DNA from 2 places in the Cytobacillus sp. FSL H8-0458 genome. Region 1 is predicted to be linked to the other one. Evidence: riboswitches for the same ligand, from Rfam matches in the RefSeq annotation. Region 1 holds a riboswitch; the other holds the start of a gene.
What was found. Region 1 has a riboswitch for ZMP and ZTP ahead of NYE23_RS04260 (bifunctional 5,10-methylenetetrahydrofolate dehydrogenase/5,10-methenyltetrahydrofolate cyclohydrolase). Riboswitches for the same ligand answer to the same signal wherever they lie in the genome.
Positions count from the first base shown of each region.

Region 2: linked by a shared signal. The riboswitch ahead of NYE23_RS05425 (phosphoglycerate dehydrogenase) and the one ahead of NYE23_RS04260 (bifunctional 5,10-methylenetetrahydrofolate dehydrogenase/5,10-methenyltetrahydrofolate cyclohydrolase) in region 1 are both predicted to bind ZMP and ZTP.

Region 1 is NZ_JBBOBR010000001.1:828,370-836,219, reverse strand. Features, by position in the region: gene NYE23_RS04285 (GNAT family N-acetyltransferase) at 17-862, shown strand; gene NYE23_RS04280 (metallophosphoesterase family protein) at 870-1,367, opposite strand; gene NYE23_RS04275 (cold-shock protein) at 1,456-1,656, opposite strand; gene NYE23_RS04270 (DEAD/DEAH box helicase) at 1,796-3,250, opposite strand; gene NYE23_RS04265 (cold-shock protein) at 3,547-3,747, opposite strand; gene NYE23_RS04260 (bifunctional 5,10-methylenetetrahydrofolate dehydrogenase/5,10-methenyltetrahydrofolate cyclohydrolase) at 3,961-4,842, opposite strand; ZMP/ZTP riboswitch at 4,927-5,009, opposite strand; gene NYE23_RS04255 (hypothetical protein) at 5,580-6,068, opposite strand; gene NYE23_RS04250 (nucleoside hydrolase) at 6,249-7,208, opposite strand; gene NYE23_RS04245 (glycerol-3-phosphate dehydrogenase/oxidase) at 7,307-7,850, opposite strand, start outside.
Region 2 is NZ_JBBOBR010000001.1:1,060,685-1,068,534, forward strand. Features, by position in the region: gene NYE23_RS05405 (spore germination protein) at 1-73, shown strand, start outside; gene NYE23_RS05410 (Ger(x)C family spore germination protein) at 118-1,290, shown strand; gene NYE23_RS05415 (GerAB/ArcD/ProY family transporter) at 1,309-2,412, shown strand; gene NYE23_RS05420 (hypothetical protein) at 2,421-2,630, opposite strand; ZMP/ZTP riboswitch at 2,882-2,960, shown strand; gene NYE23_RS05425 (phosphoglycerate dehydrogenase) at 3,028-4,227, shown strand; gene NYE23_RS05430 (sigma-70 family RNA polymerase sigma factor) at 4,418-5,092, shown strand; gene clpP (ATP-dependent Clp endopeptidase proteolytic subunit ClpP) at 5,119-5,700, shown strand; gene NYE23_RS05440 (GntR family transcriptional regulator) at 5,745-6,404, opposite strand; gene brnQ (branched-chain amino acid transport system II carrier protein) at 6,692-7,850, shown strand, end outside.

The DNA of each region.
Region 1 (7,850 bases):
ACAGGAGGCTGCCTGATTGCTGACAAAAAAACAATTAGACGATATTCGTTCTCTACAGCAGATATGCGAAGAGACAGAGAATATCGAATTAAAATTAAATTGGGATACTTTGAAATCGAGACCTGCAGATGAGAAAAATGACTATTTTCATTATGATAAAAGCGGAAAATTATTGGGCTACCTTGCTCTTTATAGTTTCGGAGGCCCGGCGGAATTATGCGGAATGGTTCATCCGGATCATAGACGCAAAGGCATCTTCTGCAGTCTGTTCAATGAAGCAGCTAAACAATTGACCCAGGCAAGCAAATTGCTTATTAATGCACCAGCCACTTCTGAATCTGCGAAAGGTTTTATAAAGTCATTTCCTTGCAGCTATTCTTTCTCCGAGTATCAAATGAAACGCCATAAAAGCGCGGAGATCGGAACAATAAACCAGGAAGTAACCATGGAGAAAGCAGTGAGAAGTGACCTGGATTTCATTAATCATCTGGATACAGTATGCTTTGATGTTCCAAAAGAAGAGGCAGCGGCATTTAATAAAAATATCTTTGACTGCGAAAATGAGAAGACATTTATAATTAAATACAAAGGCGTAAAATCCGGCAAAATCAGGATTCAAATAGAAGAAGGTGCTGCCTGGTTTTACGGTTTTGCTGTCGATCCTTTATTCCAGGGAAAAGGAATCGGCAGAAGCGCCCTTACTAATGCTGTTAACCATCAGCACAGCAAGGGAATCAGCTGGGTGCATCTTGAAGTCGCTGCAGAAAATGACCATGCTCTATCACTATACAAATTATGCGGCTTTGAACCATACGGCACACAGGATTATTATGAATTTGACCTTAATACACTTAAGATTTAATGAAGTTTTATTCCTTAGAATTGAAAAAAACATGATTGAATATTAACTCATCTGTAATTTCCAGGATGCCGAACGAATAATTCGGCATCCTGCGCTTGTCAGTTGGAGACCCGGGATTAAACAGGATAACTCCATTATGAAGTTTCTTGACCGGGATATGCGAATGCCCGAAAATAACAGCATCAACCTCTTCATCATCGAAAGCCTCAATACTTCTTTTTTCAGTTGTTTTTCCCCTTCCATGCCCATGGACAACACCTATTTTATAACCTTCTATTTCAAGCAGAATTTTTTCCTTCAAAATAGCGCGCAGTTCATCATTGTCAGTATTTCCATATACCCCCTCAACCGGAGCACGTTCTTTTAATTCCTCATAAAGTTCGATGCTCTGCCAATCCCCTGCATGAATAATTAAGTCACAGCCATTCATTTCATTCAGCAATACTCCTGGCAGCTTTTTTGATTTCCTTGGCATGTGGGTATCGGATAAAATGATGATTCTAATCACTATCAGTCCTTTCTCCTTACTGTAGTATCTTATTTACCCCCAAAATTAAAAGAGAGCCCCCATTAAGGGACTCTCTTATCAGTCATTATAACTTTGTTACATTTACAGCTTGCGGTCCACGCTGGCCCTGCTCTATGTCAAAGTTAACTTCCTGGCCTTCATCAAGGGTTTTGAAACCTTCTGTCTGGATTGCAGAGTAATGAACAAATACATCTTCTCCGCCTTCAACTTCGATAAAACCAAAACCTTTTTCTGAGTTAAACCATTTTACTTTGCCTGTTGCCATGTAAATTTCCTCCTAATATCAATAACTCACAGAGTGATTAATTACCCTGCATTTACTAATATGGGTAAAAACTTCAATTTTTATAATAAAATATTCAAAAAGCAGTGAAAAAAATCTTTTTTTCGCTATTCAGGCCGCATTATCCCTTATTGCTATTGCTGCGTGGCTTACTGCTCCGTCTGTCCCGGCCGCCTTTAAAATCTCTTCTATCGCGTCCGCCGCCTCTGGATCTGTCGCTGAATCTTCTTCCTCCGCGATCACCTTTAGGTTTTCTGACACGGATAGGTTCAACCGCAGTTAATTTAACCGGTGTTACATCAGGACCTTTAGTCAGTAATTTCATTGCTGCAGCAAGCAAGGTTACAGAATCTGTCTCTTCAAGAAGGTTTTCGGCTACTCTCTTGAAGTCTGCATGTTCCTCTTTTTCAATAACTTCCATGAGCTTATTAATAGTCGACTCCTGATTGCCAGCTACTACATCCTTAAATGAAGGTACAGGCTTTTTCGCCATTTTGCTCTTTGTAACATTTTCAATTATTTTCAGGTGGTCGATTTCTCTTGGTGAAACGAACGTGATCGCAAGCCCTTTGTTTCCTGCACGGCCAGTACGTCCAATTCTGTGAACATAGCTTTCAGGATCCTGCGGGATATCGAAGTTATAAACATGGGAGACGCCTGAAATATCAAGGCCTCGGGCAGCAACATCAGTTGCTACCATAATATCGATTGTCTGCTCTTTAAATCGGCGGATTACCTGATCTCTTTTCGCCTGTGGAATATCGCCATGAATTCCTTCAGCTGAGTATCCTCTCTTAATGAGTCCTTCCACCACTTCATCTACACGCTTTTTTGTCCGGCCAAATACAATCGCCAGCTCAGGTGATTGAATATCCAGCAAATTGCAAAGCACATCAAATTTTTGTTTTTCATGCGTTTCCATATAATACTGTTCAATATTTTTAACTGTCATTTCTTTCGCTTTCACTTTAACCATTTCAGGCTCCTGCATGAATTTTTCAGCAAGGGACTGAATTCTTCTTGGCATTGTTGCCGAGAAAAGCAGGGTTTGGCGCTCCCCTTTAATTTCACTTAATATTCTTTCGATATCCTCAATGAATCCCATATTGAGCATTTCATCCGCTTCATCTAAAACGACCATTTTGATATTGCTTAAGCGGATTGTTTTTCTTTCAATATGATCAATTAATCTGCCTGGTGTAGCTGCAATGATATGCGGGTGTTTTTTAAGTGCACGAATTTGGCGGCTAATATCCTGACCGCCGTAAACAGGAAGTGTCCGCACACCTTTTACCTGTCCTATACGGTTTAATTCTTCAGCTACCTGTACGGCAAGCTCCCTTGTTGGAGCAAGGACAAGTCCTTGAATTCCTTCGTTTAAATCAATCTGCTCTAAAAGCGGTACACCGAAAGCGGTGGTTTTTCCAGTTCCAGTCTGCGCCTGGCCAATCATGTCCTTCCCCTGCATTCCGATTGGAATAGCCTGTGCCTGAATTGGTGTTGGTTCCTCGAAGCCCATATTGGAAAGAGCTTTTACTATTTCATTACTTAAGCCAAAATCTGAAAAAGTTGTCAAAATATTTGTTCCTCCTTGAATTATATATGTTATTAGGTACTGAAAGACTGTTTTGTATAAAGACAATGACACTTTACTAGGCTTTCCAGTTTGCATCTCTTTTTTACATTTCCGTTTGCACTAATTTTAAACTTTTTGTAAGTGAAGAATTTTAATTGGGTGAAATGAAAAATACATATCCTAAAAGCAGGTATTGCAGAAGATCTGTTTTGAGGAATGCTGAAGGCTACAAAGTGGATAAGCAAACATAAAAAGGTGATGCATGATTAGACATGCATCACCTCATTTAAGCAAAATTATGCTTTTGTTACGTTAGCAGCTTGAGGTCCACGGTTACCTTCAACGATTTCGAAAGTTACGTCTTGACCTTCTTCTAAAGTTTTGAAACCTTCAGTTTGGATAGCGGAGAAGTGTACGAATACATCTTGACCTTCTGAAGATTCGATGAATCCGAAACCTTTTTCTGCATTAAACCATTTAACTTTACCTGTGTTCATTTGTGTTGCCTCCCAATAAGTTGTTTTTCACTATAATGTACCATATAAACTTAAACATAAAAAAGCCGCAGCTGCCAGAAATGAGGATGAACGATCGCCTACATTTCTTTGCAGCTACGACTACTTATCCAAAAAGTATATTACGAACTTTACAGCGTTAACCTAATAATAAACGACACCCATCTATAAGTCAATCCTTTTGAAGATCAATTTTTAATTAGGGATAAATTGACTATTTACGATTTTCTTGTTAGTTAGCGTCTTTTCCGCAGCCTGAACTGTATGTTTCAAAAGCATGGAAATCGTTACAGGTCCTACTCCACCAGGTACAGGTGTAATAGCAAATGCTTTTTCGAAACAGCTGTCATACTCTGCATCTCCAATATTTCCTTCATTATATCCGGCATCAAGAACAATGGCCCCTTCTTTAATCCATTCACCCTTAACAAAGTTAGGTTTTCCCACAGCTGCAACTACAATATCAGCCTGCTTTACAATCCGGGGCAGATCTTTGGTATATGAATGGCAGGTTGTGACCGTTGCATTTCGATTGAGTAAAAGGGCAGAAACCGGCTTGCCAAGGATTGGGCTTCTGCCGATGACAACAGCATGCATACCTTCAGCATTCAATTTATAATAATCCATAATCTCCAAAATAGCTGCAGGTGTACAGGACGGATATTCACCAAAGCCGAAAGCAGTTTGACCATATCCAAGGCTTGTAACACCATCTACGTCTTTTTCAATTGCAATGGCTTCAAAAGCTTTACGTTCATCGATATGTCCGGGTACAGGATGCTGGAGAAGGATTCCATGTACTGAAGGATCCTCGTTCAGTTCTGCAATTTTCTCCAGTAGTTCTTGTGTTGTTGTATCCTTTGACATATGAATACGTTTTGATAAAATACCTAGCTTTTCACATGCATTCCCCTTCATCCTTACATACGTTTCAGACGAAGGATCATCCCCCACTAAAATTGTGGCTAAACATGGCTCAACACCTTTTCCCTTTAATTCTTCAATTCGATTCTTTAATTGGTCTTTCACATGTTTTGCCACAACATTTCCATCAAGAGTAATTTTTTTTTCCGCCATGCATATTCCTCCTATAGGAAAAGCACCTATTCGGCTTGCGGGCTTTTCCATTTTGTTATGAAAAAAAGAGACAAGGGTATCCCTTATCTCTGCCCAGACGACCGGCTATACATAGACGCAGCTCCCCAGCGGTTGATTCCGCATTGTCGTCAGTCACTGCGATTTTGAAAAGCTATTCTATTAAGTAGATAATACCACAAAAACACAAATGTTCAAACTGAAATTTATTCAAATGTTCGTGTTTTTGCAAAGTAAATAAAAAAGGACAGCAAATACTGTCCTTATAAGTGATATATTTGAGTTAATTAATTATTACCTAAAACAATGAAAGCCCTTCCTCTCTTCCATCCTTGCGGCTCCGAGACCGCGCCAGTGGGAATCAGGTTGGTCGGAATCCTTTCCGACTTAGATGCTCTCTGAGATTTTAATATTAAATGGTAAGAAACTTACTGAAGTAAAAATACGGAGAAGTGTCTGGTTTACAGAAGATGATTAAGAAGAACATTCAGCATAAAGCTGTCCACACAAATTATTCTTAATTACAAACACATACTTACTCTTTCAAAATCCTAAAGAGCATAAAACATAATAAAAAGCCGCAGTTTCACTAGCAAGAAGGTTCGGCTGCCGAACATTCCATGTGAATTAACGACTTCAACAATATACCTCAAATACTTCAATCACTATATTATCTTATATGCGGTTATCTGTCAAGAAAAAATCTTGTCACCCTTAGATTAGCTTTCTCCTTTATACTCGGTTACATCAAAATAATCGGTTGTATCTTTATAGTCATTAAAACCTATATCCAGATCATGAAAATACCGGTGCAGTTTGATTAATACGTCTTTTTCCTTGGTGCCTGACTGCACAGTTTCTGCCAGACTTTTAATTGTGCCCAGGTCTGTCTGAAGGTCTTTATTCTCCGCTGATATTTTTTTAAGGGAGTTGACGATTAAATCAGCCTGCTCTTTTTGCTTAGGCCAGCTGACTTTACGGTCTCTTCCCCATCCAAGTGTTTCATTATAAAAAGTATGATTGGAGGCAATAAAGTCCCCTAAATCTTCGTACATTAATCCCTGTGCGGGTGCCTCCGCATTTGCCGAGGTCTTTTGCATCTTAGATTCATCCTTATTTAAAAAGACAAGCACACTGTACGCCAGGGCAATGGCTATGACCATTCCGAGAATTGAAAGAGTCATGTTTAATTTTTTATTTTTCAGCAATTTGAGAGCCTCCATTTGATTTTGATTAATGTTGCCGAAGAAATGGATTTATTGCCATTTTAATTATTTCGAAATAATCTTCCACTCACTGCAAATGTTTTCCATGTTAATACATTCTATGTGAACTTCCCATTCCCCTTCAACACAAATAAAAAAGCTTTTAACACAATGTGTCAAAAGCTATTTCTGATTTTTCTGAGAGAGAAAAACCTCCATAAAATCAATGATAAAAGGTTCCATGTCAAGCTCCATAGCGATATTATCAATTGTTTCCGGCGGTTCCTCTTCTGGTTTAGGCCTAAAATCAGCTATGCTTTTTCCTTTGGCCTTTCCAAACTGTTCAATTCTCACTCTTCGTTTAACATAGTTGACCAGATCGGGATTTGTAAGAACACTTAGAACAAGAACATCATGGAGAGGTGCACCCTGAATTCCCGGAACAAGCTTTTGGTAAGCTTCATAATAATAATCATAAGCCGGTTTGATTAAATCTTTAAAAGGTGACTGGGTATTACTTACAATAAAATTAATCGTCTCAGGCCGGATAATCGCTTTATTTGTTACATTCAGAGGAAATATATAAATGTTTTTAGCTTTTTCCAGCACTGAATCCGCTGCGATGGGGTCAGCATAAAAGTTGGCTTCTGCCTCTGGCGTTACATTTCCCGGAACCAGAAACGCACCGCCCATTAAATAAAATGCATTTACATCTTGATATGCATCCTTTCCATACAGAATGAGCGGCAGTGCCAAATCTGTCTGCCTTCCAACACCAACGATCACAAGATCATTTTTGTATTGATTCACAATTTCAATAATTTTGTCAATATCATATACCTTTATTTTGCTGCTAAAATTCTCCGGAGGCTGAATGGGCCCCAGTCCTTCCTCCCCATGAATTTCAGGATAAAAGACAGCGGTCTCACCCGATAATGGCCCGCTTGCCCCTGCTATAATAGGAATGTCCTCTCTGCCGGCAAGGTTCAGCAAATAGGCAGTATTATTAATGGATTCTTCTTTGGTTATGTTACCATAAGCGCTGACTACACCAACTAAATTAATCTCAGGATGCTGAAGGGCATACATTAGGGCAAGTGAATCATCAACCCCCGAGTCAACAAACATGAGAACATTGTACATAACCCACCTCCGCTACCTATTTATAATATAGTATGCCTGTGGAATGTCCCTTTTGTTTAAATTCACCTATTAAAATAAAACTCCCCGTCCGGAGAGTTTTATTCCTGATCAGCAGGCTTTATTGCAAAGCTTAGTTCCTGGTTCAGCTGGTTCTCAAAATTTCTTTCAGAAGCCTTATCCCATTTAAATGCATCAGCCATATATGATATTACTTGCCTTTGATAATTTCTTACCGTTTCAATATCAAAAAGAAGCGCTCCTGTTCTCCGGTTAAAAAAGTCAACAGGGGTGGCAGCCATTTCATGTTCAATTGCATATTTCAACTTTGCCCACAATACAATCGGCAGACCGTATTTCTCAGCTTCACTCCTGTCCGCTTCAATCATATTAAAAATGATGCCAACGTTAGAACCATACAAATTAACAAGGTGTTTGGACTGTTCAGCTGTTAAACCGATACTTGTACCTTTTTCAGTCTGGAACCCAATAAATTCCCGGAACTTGGATGATCCCCCTACATTTCCACCAGAAATGGGCAATGTTTTTGTAATACTGCTGCTAAATGTCCTATTCGATTCCTGTTTGAATTTTTCAGCAAGCAAATCAACAATGGTTTCGGCCATTTTCCGGTAGCCGGTCAAT
Region 2 (7,850 bases), 230 kb from region 1:
CACTCCATTCTCACCGGTCAGGGTCAGCGGTTTGAAAGACAGTTTAGCCAGGATAGGGACCTCATCAAAGTGAGGCTCATTGATCCGGAAGTCAATTAAAAGAGCAGGGATGAACTTATGAGAAAAGGCATTTCGGTCATGTTGATAATTGGTTTACTAACGGGCTGTTCTAATTACAGAGATTTAAATGAAGTCGGTTTAATAATCGCCATCGGCATAGACCTCCCACAGGAAAGGGAATCAGGCTATCGGGTCACGTATCAAGTAATCAATCCGGGTTATTTTTCTCAAAATGGGGGTGGAAACAGCCTTCCAGTTATCAATTACACAGTCGAAGCAGAAACGTTTATTGAAGCCTACCGGATGGCGTCTTTAATCATTCCAAGAGAGAACAGTGTTACTCATCTTTCTTTGATTGTAATAGGAGAAGCTCTTGCAAGAGAGGGGCTGGGGCTAATATTTGATGTGTTTGAAAGAGGTGAATCACGCTCTTCGTTTCCTGTTTTTATCGCAAGGGACACGACTGCAGAGGAAGTTCTGGGGGTCATCGAGCCGCTCGAATCCAATCCAACGAAAAGCATCATCAGCACCAGCGAGAATAATGAAAAAATGTACGCCATCTCAGAAATCGTTCCCATTTACCGGGCCATCTCCCTTTTATCAGGTGAAGGACAGAACCTTATGCTTTCAGGCATTCATTTGAACAAACCGCTTAAATCTCAGAACCAGACGGATAACCTGCAGGACATCAAGCCTCCGGTGGTAGAGGTAACTGGCTTGGCACTGTTTAAAAAAGATCAATTAGCCGGCTGGTTTGACGGCAAAATCGCAAGAACAGCCCATTTAATCAACTCAGCCGCTGAATATACATCCTTTCCGCTGCCATGTAACAGTAAAAAAAATATGACCGTCACGACAAAAGGAATAAAGTCGACCATTAAGACAGAGTTAAATCAAAAACCGACCCTGACAGTTGACACAGATATTAAGGGCTATATTGCTGAACTGGAATGCTATATAAAAATTGATAATGATGAAGAAATTAGAAAGATTGAGAAAAAATTAGAGAAAGAGGCAGAAAGCCAAATAAGGGAAACAATAAAAATGGCGCAGGAAATGGAAACTGATGTATTCGGTTTCGGCAGAAAACTATCAGTAAATAATCCGAATTACTGGAAAAAACATAAAAAAGAATGGAATAAGCTATTTAGAAATGCGGATATTGAAGTAAATGTGAATGCGAAAATCTCGAACGCAGGGCTGCTGACAGATCCATATAAACTACAATAATTTTGGATGTGAAGTAAAATGCCAAAAGATAAGATTGATGGGATACAATTATTCTGTTTGATGGTCCTTTTTATGTTTGGGACAGCTGTGTTTCTGGATCTTGGAAGCGGAGCCCGCCAGGACGCATGGATCGTTACGATTCTTTCACCCATTGCAGGGCTGGCAATCTTTGCTGTTTACTATCGTCTTTACAGACAGCATCCGGATTTGCCGCTGACAGAGTACGTGAAAAAAATTTTAGGAAAATACCTGGGAAGCCTTATAAGCTATATGTACATCATCTATTTCATTTATATCGCGTCCAGGGTTTTGCGTGATGTAGAAGAATTGCTGATCAGTTCACCTTATGCCAAAACCTCCATTATTACGCTGGGCATCTGTATGGTTTTTGCATTGGTATATGCGGTCCATTTAGGTTTTGAGGTATTTGCAAGAGCAGGGATTATCTGCTTTGCCGTCATGACAGTCACTTTATTGCTAATCCTGATATTCTATGTGATCAGTGACTTGATTCACCTGGAAAATTTACGGCCTGTTTTGGCTAATGGGTGGAAGCCGGTCATCAGGGAGATTTTTCCGGTTAATATGACGGTTCCTTATGGAGAGTTGATTTTATTTACGATGATCCTTCCTTTAATGAAACGAAAGACAAAGATTTTGAAGACAGGAAGTATGGCAATTGCTTATGTTGGCATTTATTTAACCCTTAATACTATGCTCTTAATTTGTATTCTTGGTGCAGACCTCCTTGAGCGTTCGGCCTTCCCGGCACTGGCTGCTGTTGGCTATATTCAGATTGGGGGATTTATTCAGCGTCTGGATCCTCTTATCATCCTATTGATTGTATTTCTGGGGTTTATTAAAGTGGGCCTGTTCTTCTATTGTGCGGTAATCGGAATGAATAACCTTTTTAAAATGAAACCAAATGTATTTACATCCTATTTTATGGGCGGGATTATTTGTCTTTCTTCCATTATGATTGCACCAAGCTATCAAACACATCTGGATGAAGGATTAAAAGTAGTCCCTTATTTGCTGCATATTGCTTTCCAATTTGCCATTCCTTCCGCATTGCTCGTATTGGCAGCAATCCGGCGTAAATGGAAACAGGGAAAAGTGTAAAATAGCAGTTATTTGTTCTTTTTACTTAAAGAGAACATAACAAATAAACCAAGGATAAAAATTACGATAAGAAAGTAATCTTCACCATGTGCGGAAGACAGGACAATTTTTATGCTTTCCCAGGATTCAAATAATGAATGATCCTGGATATAATCAAGAGAAACAATGAGGCCGATGGTGCCGGCTAAGAGTGATAAGAGAATGAATATAGCACGCAAATGATTCACCCACAGGTATTAGGATATGTATTAGGTTTAACATGTTTTTTCTTTTATAAACTTAATAGGAACCGAGTGCGGCGGGATATTACGAAATGAATAAGGGATAAAAGCCTGTTCTGCAGCATGATGGACAAATTTAGAAAAATATACTTTATTATTCATTGGAAAATAAATAATTTTTTTATTTTTGTAAGCGCTTTAAAGGGTTGAAGTTTTCAGAAGACTTTGATAAGATTTAAAAAACCGAAAAGGCTATGTGTAACTGGCGAGACGCGGATCACCGCGGGGGAGCACATAGTGTCGAAGCCGTTCGCCTGGGCAGAGGTAAGGGATTCTACCCTTGCCTCTTTCTGTTTTAAAATCTGACAAAGTTAGTTGAAAAGGGGAGAATCCAGTGAGTACAATGACTTTAGACAAAGTGAAGACGATTAAAACACTGAATGCCATTGCGCCAAGCGGTCTTGAAGTATTTAACAAGGATCATTTTACAATTGATAATGAAAGCGGCAATCCGGATGCGATTGTTCTTCGCAGCTTTAATATGCATTCTATGGAATTTGGAGATCAATTAAAAGCAATCGCCCGTGCAGGTGCAGGTGTGAATAATATCCCGGTGGAGAAATGCACTGAGCAGGGAATTGTCGTGTTTAATACACCTGGCGCCAATGCGAATGCAGTAAAAGAAATGGTGCTTACCTCCTTAATGGCTTCATCCAGGAATCTTTTTGCCGGCATCGCCTGGACCAAAACGCTGAAAGATGAAGGAGACCAGATCCCTAAGCTTGTAGAAGCAGGGAAGAAGCAATTTGTCGGAAAAGAAATTAAGGGGAAAACGCTGGGGGTCATCGGTTTGGGAGCAATCGGGGCACTTGTGGCCAATGATGCACTTGAACTTGATATGGATGTCGTTGGCTTTGATCCATTTATTTCTGTCGACACGGCCTGGAACCTGTCCCGCAATGTTCAGCGTGCCATGAGCATCGAGCAGGTGTTTGCAGAATCTGACTATATCACTGTGCATGTTCCATTAACCGATGATACAAGGGAAATGTTCAATGAAGATGCGTTTGGCATGATGAAAAAGGGTGTTCACATCCTGAATTTCTCACGCGGAGAGCTTGTGAATGAAGCAAATATGGCAGCTGCCCTTGAAAGCGGAAAAGTGGGCAAGTATATTACAGACTTCCCAAATGAACATATCCTGAAAATGAAAAACACAGTGGCCATTCCGCACCTTGGCGCATCAACGAAGGAATCAGAGGAAAACTGCGCAGTCATGGCAGCACGCCAGGTGAAGCACTTCCTAGAAACAGGCAATGTCAAAAACTCAGTGAACTTCCCAAATGCAGCACTTCCTTACACAGGCAAGCGGCGTGTTACTGCTTTTCATAAAAACATCCCAAATATGGTCGGCCAGATTACACTTGCCATTTCAAGCTACCAGCTGAATATCGCAGACATGGTGAACCGAAGCCGCGGTGAATATGCGTACACCATGATCGATATCGATAACAAGGTGAATGGCGATGTGATTCCTGGACTGCTTGAGCAGATTAACCAGATTGAAGGTATTATTACGTCCCGGATTATATAAGAAGGCAGCCTCAATTCCGATGGATTGGGGCTTTTTTTGAATGCACACAGAACTAAACTTAAAATAGTATAGGAGCAGTATAAAATTAGCCATCCTCAGAATAAACTGATAAAAATTTAAATCCCCCGTATCTTTTTGTTCTCTTATTCCGTTATAGAAGCAGAGATGTATTAAAGGAGTGAACAGATTTATGAAGCATGGGAAAGTTCAGGCTGAATCAAGGAGTTCCTTAAAGCAGAAGGAAAGCTGTATTGCAGATATCTATCCTTCACTGCAGAGATATAGCCGGTTTCTTGCACAGAACCGCTGGGATGGGGACGATCTTGCCCATGAAGCAATCGTCCGCGCTTATAAAAACTATTCGCCTGAGAAAATTAATCAGGCTCTTTTAAAGAAGATTGTTTATAATTGCTGGATTGACACTCTTCGAAACAGGAAGCGGGAGCAACTGGAAGAGTCGCCTGAAGGTGAAAAGAAGAATTCCAGCCCCAGTGGAGGAGAAGCAATCAGCCATCTCATTAATCGTCTAACATTAAAGCAGGCAGTTATTTTTACGCTGAAGGAAGGGTTTCGATACAAAACTAAAGAAATTGCTGATATCCTGCAGACTACTGAATTTGCAGTGAAGTCCGCGCTGAACCGTGCACGGAGGCAGCTTCAACACGCAGTTGAAAATAAGACTGAGGATATTTTTACAAATGAGGACGAAGAAAAGCTTTTTCATCTGATGCAGCAATCAGTAGCCGCTGAAGACCCATCCATCCTAATACAATCCATCCCTTTCCTGGAATCCCTGGAAAGCTATTCGAAGAAGCCTGTTCTGCCCGTTTCATCTCCTTCTAATACTCTCTGTATGGCGGCATAGATCCGCAAAGAACAGGAGGGATAAAGATGACAGCAATACCATATGTCATTGAGCAGTCAAGCAAGGGAGAACGTTCCTACGATATTTACTCACGGCTTTTAAAAGACCGGATTATCATGATTGGTGAAGAAATTAATGATGTGGTTGCCAATAGTGTGATTGCCCAGCTGCTATTTCTTGCAGCGGAATCTCCTGAAAAGGATATCTCTCTTTATATTAATAGTCCGGGCGGTTCGACAACCGCAGGGTTTGCCATCTTTGACACGATTCAATATATAAAGCCTGATGTGAGAACGATTTGCACTGGAATGGCTGCGTCATTTGGGGCGATGCTTCTGCTGGCAGGGAAAAAAGGAAAACGCTACAGTTTGCCGAATAGTGAAATCATGATTCATCAGCCGCTTGGCGGAGCGAGGGGGCAGGCGACCGAAATCGAAATTTCGGCGAAGCGGATTTTAAAACTGAGGGAGCACATCAATGGAATTATTGCAGAACGAACTGGCCAGCCTGCAGAAAAAGTGGCTCGGGATACGGACCGTGATTATTTCATGACTGCCGAAGAAGCAAAGGAATACGGGATTATTGATGAAATTATCTATAAAAGCTAGGTAAAAAGAAAAAGCAGCCGATGGTGGCTGCTTTTTCCGTTTGATTATTTTTCCCCGGAGTAGTACTCGTCAATTGCCCGAAGCCAATTGACACGTGCGATATTTCCGGCCTTTTCTCTGTCTTTTTGTTCAAAAGCTTTTAATATATCTTCATGTTCTTCAATAGAACGTTCTTTTAGAATAATGGTTTTATTATAGTATAGCCGCATGACATGGGCCTGCAGCATGGAAGCTGTATTAGAAATATAAGGATTCTGGGCAAGCTCGATAATGATATTATGAAACTTCTCATCCTGCTTCAAAGCTGAGAAGGTATCTCCCGCCATAAGAGCTTTGGCGAATTTATGATTGATGTCCCTGAGAATATTGATTGTCTCCTGGCTGATAACAGGAGCTGCCAATTCTGCAGCTAGAGCCTGAAGTACGCCTAAAGGGGGCAGGATCTTGCTGATATCTTCCGGGTTAACTGACGTGACTTGAGTTCCCACACCGGGGAACATTTCGACAAATCCCTGAACATTCAGCAGCTGAAGCGCTTCTCTGATAGGGGTGCGGCTGACTCCTAACGCTTTGGCAAGATCAGCATCGTTTAATTTTTCCTTAGGCTGAAGTGTCCCGTCAATAATCCACTCCTGGATCTGTGAGAAGGCGCGATCTTTAGCGGATACACGAGTAGGTGATGAATAATTAGAGGGTATTGGCATAGCTGTGACCACCTTTTCATTTCTAGCAATTTTCCTGCGGATTTATAGTTATTTCCAAATAAAATATAAATTTAGTATATAGAAGTATCTTAAAAAATTCAATATATCGCATGATTCGACAAAAAGTTTTATGCGATATATTGCATAAGTATTTTGAATATGTTATCTTGAGTTATGCAATATATTACTAGAGTGCAAAAACAATAATATTACCGCACTATAATTTCAGAAAATTTAAATTTGATAGATTGTTAGGGTTAAAGCCTTGTTAATAGGAGGAAATAAATATGACGAACAAAATACCATTCTCATTTACTGTGACAGTTGGATTTATGCTCTTTGCCTTATTTTTCGGGGCAGGAAACTTAATTTTCCCTGCAATGCTGGGCCAATCGGCAGGAACCAATGTATGGTCAGCGAACGCAGGATTCATTATAACGGGTGTGGGATTGCCTCTGCTTGGCATCCTGGCTTTGGGATTCTCGGGAAAAAGTGATTTGCAATCGCTGGCAAGCCGTGTCAATCCATTGTTCGGGCTGGGTTTTACAGTTGCCCTGTACTTATCAATTGGACCACTTTTTGCTATTCCGAGAACAGCTACCGTTTCATACGAAATCGGCATTAAGCCTTATCTGTCAGAAGGAAGCGGTTCAGTCGGCTTAATTATTTTTTCAATTATTTTCTTTGGGATTACAGCATTTTTCTCTTTGAATTCTTCAAAAATTGTTGATATCGTAGGAAAGTATTTAACACCTATTCTCCTAATTGTTATAGCAGTTTTGATCGGTGCGGCTTTCTTTAATCCAATGGGTGCATTCCAGGCTCCGGCAGAAGCCTATGTGAACGGTGCATTCTTTAAAGGATTCCAGGAAGGCTATCTTACGATGGACGCATTAGCAGCATTTGTATTCGGGATTATTGTCGTAAATGCTGTAAAGGAAAAAGGAGCTAAAACAAAGAAGGAAATTATGGTATCTATTGCCAAAGCAGGTGTAATTGCTTCCGGTTTATTAGCAGTCATTTATACATCGCTTTCCTTTATTGGAGCCTCAAGTGTCAGCGGTCTGGGAGCATTGGATAACGGCGGTGCTGTTCTATCAGGTACGTCTGCGCATTACTTTGGCTCATTTGGTGCACTGCTTCTAAGTCTAATTGTGTTTGGCGCTTGTCTGACTACCAGCATCGGTCTGATCACAGCGTGCTCTTCATACTTCAATAAATTGATGCCAAAAGTTTCTTACAAAATGTTCGTAGTGGTTTTATCTATATTCAGCGCCGTTTTTGCCAACTTCGGATTAAGCCAGCTTATCGCTATTTCTGTACCTGTATTGGTGGGAATCTATCCATTGGCGATTGCACTGATGGCTCTTACTTTCCTTCACCCGGTATTTAAAGGCAGGAAAGAAGTATATCAGGGAAGCATGCTATTCACATTTGTGGTAAGTT